3 regions of the Streptomyces sp. NPDC050856 genome follow, and region 2 is predicted to be linked to each of the others. Evidence: riboswitches for the same ligand, from Rfam matches in the RefSeq annotation. Region 2 holds a riboswitch; each other region holds the start of a gene.

Region 1 (3,264 bases), on a different contig from region 2:
TCCAGGTCGAACATCGCCTGGTCGATCAGCCGCTGCTCGGTGGCGTCGTAGCCGACGAGCTCCGGGCCGATCTGCTCGATGACGGCGAGGACGGCCTTCTCGACACCCTTGCCGAGGTAGCGGTTCTGGTCACCGTCGCGGAGCTCGAGGGCCTCGAACGCACCGGTGGACGCACCGGACGGGACGGCAGCACGGCCGGTGCTGCCGTCGTCGAGGCCGACCTCGACCTCGACCGTGGGATTGCCTCGGGAGTCCAGGATTTCCCGGGCTACGACGACGTCGATGGACGGCACGAGCATCTCCTTCTGGGATGTGACGCTGGGAGTGCAGGTCTCTTTGGCCTTGCGGCAAGAGCCTAACCGGCGCGGGGAGCGTGACCAGCCGACGCCCGCCCCCTGGGACGAAAAAGGACCCAGGAGCGAGCGATACGGGGCAAACAGCCGCAATGCCTGGCGGTAACCGTCGGGCCCGACAGCGGCGGCCCGGTGCGCTCCCGGGAGGCGGCCGCGGTGAGCGGGCGAGCCACAAGGCGGGCCGTGGGGCGGGCCACGGGCGGCCACGGGCAGGTCCCGGGTGCCGGCCGGCAGGCGCGCGGAGCGGGCCCGGCACGGGAAGGCCCCGGCCCGGCGCGTACGGGGGAAGAGCGCGCCGGGCCGGGGCCGGCCTGGTACCGGCGGGTCAGCTCAGGTGGAGCTGCTGGCCGGGGAAGATCAGGTCGGCGTTGTCGACGATGTCCTTGTTCAGCTCGAAGAGCTTCTTCCAGCCGCCCTCGACGTTCTTCGCCGTGGCGATCGTGCTGAGGGTGTCGCCGGCCTTGACCTTGTACTCGCCGTCGCCCTTCTTGACCGTCTGACCGGTCGGGGTGGTGACGGTCTGCTTCGACGCGGCCTTCGGCGCCTCGGTCTTCGGCGCCGTGCGCTGCTCGCTGCGCGTGGTGGGCTGCTCGGCCTTGCGCTCCTGCTGCGGGGCGCTCTGCTCCGCCGGGGCGCTCTGCTGGGTGGTGCCGGAGTCGGCGCTGCCGGAGTCGTACGAGGCGCCGGACAGGTTCACGCCGCAGTGCGGCCAGGCGCCCTTGCCCTGGCTCGCCAGGACCTTCTCGGCGACCTGGATCTGCTGCGACTTGGAGGCCTGGTCGGCGGTGGAGGCGTACGCGCTGCCGCCGTACGCGGCCCAGGTGGAGGCCGAGAACTGCAGACCGCCGTAGTAGCCGTTGCCGGTGTTGATGGACCAGTTGCCACCGGACTCGCACTGGGCGACCTGGTCCCACTCGGCGGCGGTCGCGGCCGAGGCGGACGTGGCGCCCATCAGCGGGGCGGCGACGGCGGCACCGGTGATACCGGCGAACGCGGCGAATCGGACAGCCTTGGACGGGCGACGGTGCTTGCCCTTGCTGGAAAGCAGCATGGAACTTCTCCTCACCGACGCCTACGAGGTGAGCTGTCGGGTTCGGGCGAGTGAGTTGGCCCGGCCGCGCGACTGGCGCGCGGCTTCACCCCAAGCCGGCTGACCATCTCTCAATGGCCGGACCGGCGCTTACCTTGGGTCCCCCGCTCCTGCCTACGGCGCATGACGCGACGACTGTTCCCGTCGACCGGCGGCAGGATTCGGCGTTCCGGTCGAGGGTGCCCGCGGTGGCGAGCGGTTACGACCGTAAACACAGACCTTGCCGAAGTTCAAAGAAGGACATCGGGGTCAATTCACCCGGACGCGCCCCCCACTGACGCACATTTGCGCAGGTGAGGGGCGGGCCGGTGCGAGCAGATGGCCGCACAGGATCAGTTGGGGCAAAGAGACTCATGTCTCACTTACATAGAAGCGGACATACACCTTCGAACTACCCCTGCTCGCCATCCAGATCGAGACTCTGGCCGGGCAGGATGAGGTCCGGATCGGCACCCAGGGCCTCGCGGTTGGCGTCGTAGAGCGCCGCCCAGCCACCCTCCAGCTGATGCGCGTGAGCGATGGCCCAGAGGGTGTCGCCGGCGCGCACGGTGTACTCGCCGGACGGGACGCCCTCGAGGTCACGTGCCGTTCCGTCACCTCGCGAGGCATGAGCCCCAGTTTCGCGCTCGGTGACCGAATTGCCGGTATCGCCCCCTATGGTGACCTCCCCGGCCGGGCCGGTGGCCCCGGTCTCGTCCTTGGCGGGCTCACCCCGGTGCTTGCCGCCGCCGGCACCGGACTCGCTGCCCGTGCCGCTGCCGGCGCCGGGCTGGGGGCCGGCTTCCGCGCCGGCCCCGGGAGCGGCCTCCCTGCCGGGCTCCGGCTGCCTGACCGGGTCGGTCGTCCCGGCGGGCGCCGAGGGGGCCGTCGTGTCGGACGGCGCGGAGGGCGAGGCCGGGGCGGTGGGCGCGGTCGTGCCGCTGGGCGACGCGGGCGCGGTGGGCGTCGCCGAACCGAGGGGGTCGGCGGGCGCCGCGGTGCCGGACGGGTCGGCGGAGGGGGTCCCGGACGGCTCGGCCTTCCCGGGGGCCGCCGGCTTGCCGGCGGACGCGCCGCCGGCCAGGCCCGCGATGGGGGCGCACGTCTCCCACGCCGATGAGCCCTTGGCGGCGTAGACCTTCTCGGCCACGGCTATCTGCTGCGCCCGGCTGGCGAGGTCGGCCCGCGGCGCGTACGCCGTGCCTCCGTACGCCTCCCAGGTCTCCTGCGAGAACTGCAGCCCGCCGTAGAAACCGTTGCCGAGGTCCGCGCTCCACATGCCGCCGGACTCGCACTCGGCCACCCGGTCCCACGTGGCGGAGTCGGCGGCGGACGCCGATCCCGCGCCGAGCAGCGGCAGGGCGATGGCGGAACCGGTCACCCCGGCCGCGACAACGATCGCGGGTGCTTGACGAGGTCGCCGGTGTCGGCCGTTTCCGGAACGCATGCGGTTGCCTTTCGCGTGACTGCTGAGACGACGGTGAACGTAGCGGCATTCGAACGCCAGTCACAAGTCGATGCAGAGCAGATTACGCGAACATCACAGAATTGACGGTCCGTCATTTTTTGACGGGTGTGAACTCCACCGGAAGCGTGCGCAATCCGCGCATGATGAGCCCGCCGCGCCACCGCAAATCGGCTGGATCGACCGCGAGCCGCAGGTCGGGCAACCGGGTCAGCAATGTCGCGAGCGCGGTCTGCCCCTCCAGCCGGGCGAGCGGCGCGCCCAGGCAGTAGTGGATGCCGTGCCCGTACCCCAGGTGCTGGTTGTCGCGCCGCGCCAGGTCCAGCGTGTCCGGGTCGGGGAACCGCTCCGGGTCGCGGTCCGCCGCCGCCAGGACG
Region 2 (3,264 bases):
GGATCATCCTCCTCGGCACCCCCGTCGACGACGCCGCCGCCGGCGATGTCGTCGCCCAGCTGCTGCACCTGGAACACGCCGCGCCCGACCGGGACATCTCGCTCTGCGTCAACTCCCCGGGCGGTCCGGTCGACGCCATGGTCGCGATCCACGACACGATGCGGATCATCACCTGCGACGTCGCGACGACCTGTCTGGGCCAGGCGGCCGGCACCGCCGCCGTCCTGCTGGCCGCCGGAGCGCCCGGCAAGCGCCTGGCCCTGCCCGGCGCGCGGGTGGTCGTCCGGCAGCCGGCCGTCGAGGAGCCGCTGCGCGGGCAGCCGTCGGATCTCGCGCTCCGGGCCGCGGAACTGCTGCGACTGCGCGGCCGGCTCGCCGGGCTGCTCGCGGAGCACACCGGCCACGCCCCGGAGCGGATCGAGGCCGACATCGAGCGCGACACGGTCCTGGACGCCGCCGGCGCCCTGGCGTACGGGCTGGTGGACCAAGTGGTCTCCAGCCGCAGGGGGTGACCCGGTGCTCCCCCCCCGAGCCGCCGCCGCTGCCCGCGCTGACCCGGGCCGAGGACGAGTTCATCGACGCGTACCTCGGCATGGTCGACCTGCTGGGCCGGGCCAACCCGGCGCGCGCCACCCACACCTATGGCGCCCTGCGCGCCGCGCAGGCCCTGGTCGGGCGCGCGACGGCGCTGCGCGACGCACTGGCGCTGATGCACCAACGCGGTGAGAGCGAGGTGCACTCGGGAACGCTGACACGCGCCCTGCGGATGCTGGACGGCGAACGGCGCGCCGAACGGGTGACGGTGCCTCAGGACCCCGTCGTCTGACGGATGTCGGCCGGCGCGACCGGACGCACCGACGGCGGAACCACCGGCCACGTTCGGCGTAGGCAGAAGAGGGAATTCCGTGCCGCACGAGTTGCGCACCGCGTGTACACACCTGGCGGAATATCACGTTCCAGTGCTGGTACGGGGATCGCCACCCGGCCTGCGCGTGGCGCCAAAAGCCCTCTGTCCACCCGAACGGATCAGTCGTGAGGAGCCTCACAAAACGCCGTTTCGGCTCGGCATTTCGCTCGTTGATGGGTCAAGATCCGTGACGACGACAAGCCCCCGCCACCGCGGCGGGGCGGTCCGGGCGGACGCCGAGTCCTGCCGCCGTCCGGATGACTGGTCGATGGAAGTGCATCGGCAGGAGTGGAGGACCCAAGCAGTTCGGGGTGACCGGAACCGTTCCGGTTCGGTCGTCCCTTGGGGTGAAGCCGCGTGAGCGGCCGGGCATCTTCGTTCTGCCCGAACCCGACAGGTCATCCTTCACAGGCGGCTGACGAAGGGTTGCGCGATGACTGCGCAGATTCATGTCCCGTCCCTGCTGTCCCGGGCCGGTGCCGTCTCGGCACTCACCCTCGCCGCCGTCGGCGGCACGATGCTGGCGCCCGGCGCCACGTCGGAGGCCCAGGCGGCACCGGCGCACGCGAGCAAGGCGCTGAACGTCGCCGCGTCCAAGAAGGGCGCGCCGTACAAGTACGGAGCGGCGGGTCCGTCCCGGTTCGACTGCTCCGGCCTGACTCTCTACTCGTACAAGAAGGCCGGCAAGAGCCTGCCGCGCACGGCGCAGCAGCAGTACAACAAGACCCGTCACATCTCGGCGTCCAGCCGCCAGAAGGGTGATCTCGTCTTCTTCCACTCCGGCCGCAACGTGTACCACGTGGGCATCTACGCCGGTAGCAACAAGATCTGGCACTCGCCGAAGTCGGGCTCGGTGGTGAAGCTCGACAAGATCTGGTCGAAGTCGGTCTGGTACGGACGCGTGCGCTGATCGCCCGCTGACGCGACCGAAGCGCCGCGGTACAGGGGACGCGCGTCCCGCGAGGCCGGTGAGAGCCCCTGTGCCGCGTCCCCGGCGCGCCGCTGGAGCGCGCCGGGGACGCGCAGCCCCCGGCGGCGCGGCACGACCCGGGGCGTCCCCGGCGCCGGAGCGGCGGCCGGCGCCCTCCCGGTGCGGCGAGCCCGCCGCGGGACGGCCCTCGAACGGCCCCCGGCGCCAGGGGGACGGTGGCCGGATCTCCGGCCGGGCGGGGACCAGGGCCTCGCGGGTGGCACCCCGCCGGGTGCGGCTCAGCTCTGGACGGGCGCCGTCCAGGGCAGGGCGATCCACACGGTCTTCCCGCCCTCCGCCGTCGGGGTGACCGAGAGCCGGCCCCCGCATTCGGCGGCGAGCCAGCGGATGATGACCATCCCCCTGCCGTTGTCCTGCTGGACGGCGGCCGGCAGCCGTCGGGGCCAGCGCGGGTGACTGTCGGTGACACCGATGCGCAGTTGCTCGTCCCGCTCCAGGCGTACGTCCACCGTGAAGGTGGGCGACTGGCCGAAGGTGTGCTGGACGGCGTTGGTGGCGAGCTCGGAGACGATCAGCCGGACCGTGTCGGCCGTCTCGGCCTCACCCGGCAGGCCCCACTCGGCCAGGACGTCCGCCACGTACCTCCGGGCGGCGGATACCGAGGCGGGATCGCTCGGCAGAGTGACGGAGGCTTCCTGGTGGTCTGCCATGGCGACGCTGTCCCTTTCCCACCGGGGCCGGTTTCCGACACGGAGCGGATGTCTTTCGCGGCCGGCCTCGGATTGCGCTTCGCGCCAGAGTGCCACTTATGTCGCCGCCCGTGGGGCCGATCCGGCAAGAGCTGCATATATCTGTCGCTCGAAGCGGTGAACCCTGCTACGCGAGAACGGATTGGGGCGGCAGACTGAGGGGTTGACCGGCTGACCGGTCGGGCGCGGGGAGCGGGAGGAGGCGGTCGTGCGCAGCACGCGGCACGGACCGGCGGTGCGCCGGCGCAAGCTGGGTGAGGAGTTGCGCGGACTGCGCCTGGGTGCGGGCCTGACCAGCCGGGAAGCCGCCCGGCTGGTCGGCTGGCACCAGTCGAAGGTGAGCCGGATCGAGACCGGTACGAGCGGGGTGAGCGGCGCCGACGTGACCCGGCTGCTCGATGTGTACGGGGTGCGCGAGCCACGGCTGCGGGCGCTGCTGGAGGCGCTGGCCGGCGCGGCGGACGGCGGGGGGCCGGGCTGGTGGCACGCGTACCGCGGGGTGCTGTCGCCCCCGTACCGCGACTTCATCAGCCTGGAGGCGCAGGCCTGCTCGGCGCGCACGCTGGAGACGTCGGTGGTGCCCGGCCTGCTGCAGACGCCCGACTACGCGCGGGCGGTGACCCGGGCGGCGCTGGAGGGGTGGCCGGCGGCGACCGTCGACTCCCTGGTGCGGGTGC
Region 3 (3,264 bases), on a different contig from region 2:
TACGGCGCCGGGCCGCCCGGGCTGCGCCGAGCGGTTCCAGCAGCGTACGGATCTCCAGCAGGTCGGCGGCCTCCTGCTCGGTGGGCTCGGCGACGCAGGCCCCGATGTGCCGGCGGCTGACCACGAACCCCTCGGACTCCAGGGTCCGCAGCGCTTCGCGGACCGGGACCCGGGAAACGCCGTAGCGGCGCGCCAGCTGCTCCTCGGTGAGCCGGCCGCCCCGCTCCAGGACACCGGAGACGATGTCGTCGCGGATCGCCGTGCACACCGAGTGCGCAGGAACGCGCATACCGAACCTCCGACTTGATCCGTGTGGCACCAGTTGTTCGACGTCTGTTCGGCAACTCTATTGCAGCGGGCCGGAATTTCCGATCCCGGAATGTTGGATTCGGGGAAATCTCCCGGCCGGAAGGCGGCTGTTCCCGGCTGCGGCGCGGGGGCCCGGTCCGGCGCGAGCCCGGCGGTTCCGGATGCGGGGCTTTGGCTGCGGGTGCGGGTGCGGGTGCGGGGCTTTGGCTGCGGGTGCGGGGCCGCGGCGAGCGGCGGGGCACGGGAGCGGGTACGGCGAAGGCCCCGGCCACCAGGACGGTTCCTGGCGGGCCGGGGCCTTCGCGAAGCGGTGTGCGCGGGGTCAGACGTTGACGCCGTGCGAGCGCAGGTACGCCACGGGGTCCATGTCGGAACCGTACTCGGCGCTGGTGCGGGCCTCGAAGTGCAGGTGCGGGCCGGTGGAGTTGCCGGTCGAGCCGGACAGGCCGATCTGCTGGCCCGGGGTCACCGTCTGGCCGGCCGAGACCTGGACGGCGGACAGGTGGCCGTACTGGGTGTAGGTGCCGTCCTGCATCCGGATCACGACGTTGTTGCCGTACGCGCCGCCCCAGCCGGCCTCGACGACGGTGCCGGAGCCCACGGAGACGACCGGGGTGCCCGAGGCGGCCCGGAAGTCGACGCCGGAGTGGCTGCCGGAGGACCACAGCGAGCCGCCGGACCGGTAGCCGGTGGTGACGTACGAGCCGCTGATCGGGGACTGGAAGGAGTTGAGCCGCTTGCGCTCGGCGTCCCGGGCGGCGCGCTCCCGGGCCTCGCGGGCAGCCTCGGCGCGGGCCTCGGCCATGCGCTTGGCCTCCGCCTCGGCCCTCGCCTTCGCCTCGGCCTCCTCGGCCTCGCGCTGCTGGGCCTCGGCCTGCTCGTCGACCTGGTCGGCCAGCGTGTCGGTGATGACGGCCTGGTTGAGGCCGGTGTCCTCGAGGGAGCGGACGTCCGCGTCGGCGGCGAGCGCCGGGGAAGCGAGGGTGGTGATGACCCCGGTGGTGGCCAGTGCCGCGACACCGGCGGCGCCGGCGCGCGTACGGGTCATGCGGCTGGGGGCACGGTGCTTCCCGGTGGCACGGGTGAACGCCATGAAGGGGCTGGTCCTTTCCTTCCTTCTCGCCTACCGGGTTAGCTGACGGGTTCGGAGCAGGAAGGTCTCCTACGGGCCCCTCCGCACGGGTGCGAAGGCGTCCGATTCACCCCAGGGACTGAGTGGGTCCCCGGCTCCCCAGGCTCGCGCCTCGGGGACTCGGCGATGGCTGCCCGGTGCCGCGGGTGCGGCGGGTACCGTTCGGACAGCGCATCAGACGCTAAGCGTCCGATCTTTCAATCGCCAAACAAACGCGTGTTTTTGTAGCGCACGCCACACGGCAGACCCCGAACCTCCGTATGAAAACGGACATACCGCAGAACCCCGGCGTCCAAGTGGACGCCGGGGTTCCGTGAGCGGCACTCAATCAGCCGGTGACCACCGTGACTTCGCCGATGCCGAGGGCCTCGACCGGCTCCTTGATCTGGGCGGCGTCGCCCACCAGCACGGTGACGAGCCGGTCCACCGGGAAGGCGTTCACCACCGCGGCGGTCGCCTCCACGGTCCCCGTCTCGGCCAGGCGCGCGTACAACCGCGACTGGAAGTCGTCCGGGAGGTGCTGCTCCACCTGGTCGGCGAGGGTCGCCGCGACGGAAGCCGCCGTCTCGTACTTGAGCGGGGCGACGCCCACCAGGTTCTGGACGGCCGTCTCGCGCTCCGCGTCGGTCAGGCCGTCGGCCGCCAGGGTGCGCAGCACCTGCCAGAGGTCCGCCAGCGCCGGGGCGGTGTTGGGGGTGTCCACCGAGCCGCTGATGGCGAGCATCGCGGCGCCGTTGCCCTCGGGTCCTGACCGCAGCACCTGGCCGAAGGCCCGGACGCCGTAGGTGTAGCCCTTCTCCTCGCGCAGCACCTTGTCCAGCCGGGAGGTGAGCGTGCCGCCCAGGCAGTACGTGCCGAGGACCTGGGCCGGCCAGACCCGGTCGTGCCGGTCGGCGCCGATACGGCCGATGAGCAGCTGTGTCTGCACGGCGCCCGGGCGGTCCACGATGACGATCCGGCCGGTGTCGTCGGCGGTGATCGCCGGTACCGGGCGGGGCTGTGCGGTGTCGCCGGTCCAGGCTCCCAGGGTGTCGGCCAGCACCGCGTCCAGGTCGATGCCGGTCAGGTCGCCCACGACCACGGCGGTGGCGGTGGCCGGCCGGACGTGCGCGTCGTAGAAGGCGCGTACGGCCGCGGCGTCGATCCGGGCGACGGTCTCCTCGGTGCCCTGGCGGGGACGCGACATGCGCGCGGTGGCCGGGAACAGCTCCTTGGAGAGCTGCATGGCGGCGCGCCGGGACGGATTGGCCGTCTCGTGCGGGATCTCGTCCAGCCGGTTGTGCACCAGGCGCTCCACCTCGCTGTCGGCGAAGGCCGGCGCGCGCAGGGCCTCGGCGAGCAGGCCGAGGGCCTTCGCCAGCCGGGAGGCCGGCACCTCCAGCGAGACCCGGACACCGGGGTGGTCGGCGTGCGCGTCGAGCGTGGCCCCGCAGCGCTCCAGCTCGGCGGCGAAGTCCTCCGCCGAGCGCTTGTCGGTGCCCTCGAACAGCGCGCGCGCCATGATCGTGGCGATGCCGTCGAGGCCCTCGGGCTCGGCGTCCAGCGGGGCGGCGAGGAAGAGCTCGACGGCCACCACCTGCTGGCCGGGGCGGTGGCAGCGCAGCACCGTCAGGCCGTTGTCCAGGGTGCCGCGGTCGGGCGCGGGGAACGCCCACGGCGTGGCGGTGCCGGGCCGGGGCTGCGGGTGGAATTCCATGCTCGTCAGGGACACAGCGGCGTCGGTCACTGGTCCGCCCCCTCTTCCTGCTCGTTCCGGTCGGCGTTGACGGGTTCGTAGACCAGCACCGCCCTGTTGTCGGGGCGCAGCCGGGCCTCGGCGACCG

The links. A riboswitch is a leader RNA that binds a small molecule or an ion and turns the genes downstream of it on or off. The one in region 2 is predicted to bind cyclic di-AMP.
Positions count from the first base shown of each region.
Region 1: it holds a riboswitch for cyclic di-AMP, as region 2 does, so the genes downstream of both, AB0H53_RS12235 (transglycosylase family protein) here and AB0H53_RS05800 (C40 family peptidase) in region 2, are expected to answer to the same signal.
Region 3: it holds a riboswitch for cyclic di-AMP, as region 2 does, so the genes downstream of both, AB0H53_RS20060 (M23 family metallopeptidase) here and AB0H53_RS05800 (C40 family peptidase) in region 2, are expected to answer to the same signal.

Region 1 is NZ_JBFAGV010000010.1:89,292-92,555, forward strand. It holds gene eno (phosphopyruvate hydratase) at 1-299, opposite strand, end outside; gene AB0H53_RS12235 (transglycosylase family protein) at 679-1,404, opposite strand; cyclic di-AMP (ydaO/yuaA leader) riboswitch at 1,408-1,575, opposite strand; gene AB0H53_RS12240 (transglycosylase family protein) at 1,835-2,803, opposite strand; gene AB0H53_RS12245 (cytochrome P450) at 2,982-3,264, opposite strand, start outside.
Region 2 is NZ_JBFAGV010000004.1:221,770-225,033, forward strand. It holds gene AB0H53_RS05790 (ATP-dependent Clp protease proteolytic subunit) at 1-512, shown strand, start outside; gene AB0H53_RS05795 (hypothetical protein) at 509-826, shown strand; cyclic di-AMP (ydaO/yuaA leader) riboswitch at 1,145-1,337, shown strand; gene AB0H53_RS05800 (C40 family peptidase) at 1,341-1,817, shown strand; gene AB0H53_RS05805 (ATP-binding protein) at 2,117-2,548, opposite strand; gene AB0H53_RS05810 (helix-turn-helix transcriptional regulator) at 2,796-3,264, shown strand, end outside.
Region 3 is NZ_JBFAGV010000022.1:54,748-58,011, reverse strand. It holds gene AB0H53_RS20065 (GntR family transcriptional regulator) at 1-289, opposite strand, end outside; gene AB0H53_RS20060 (M23 family metallopeptidase) at 632-1,402, opposite strand; cyclic di-AMP (ydaO/yuaA leader) riboswitch at 1,416-1,577, opposite strand; gene AB0H53_RS20055 (pitrilysin family protein) at 1,770-3,137, opposite strand; gene AB0H53_RS20050 (pitrilysin family protein) at 3,164-3,264, opposite strand, start outside.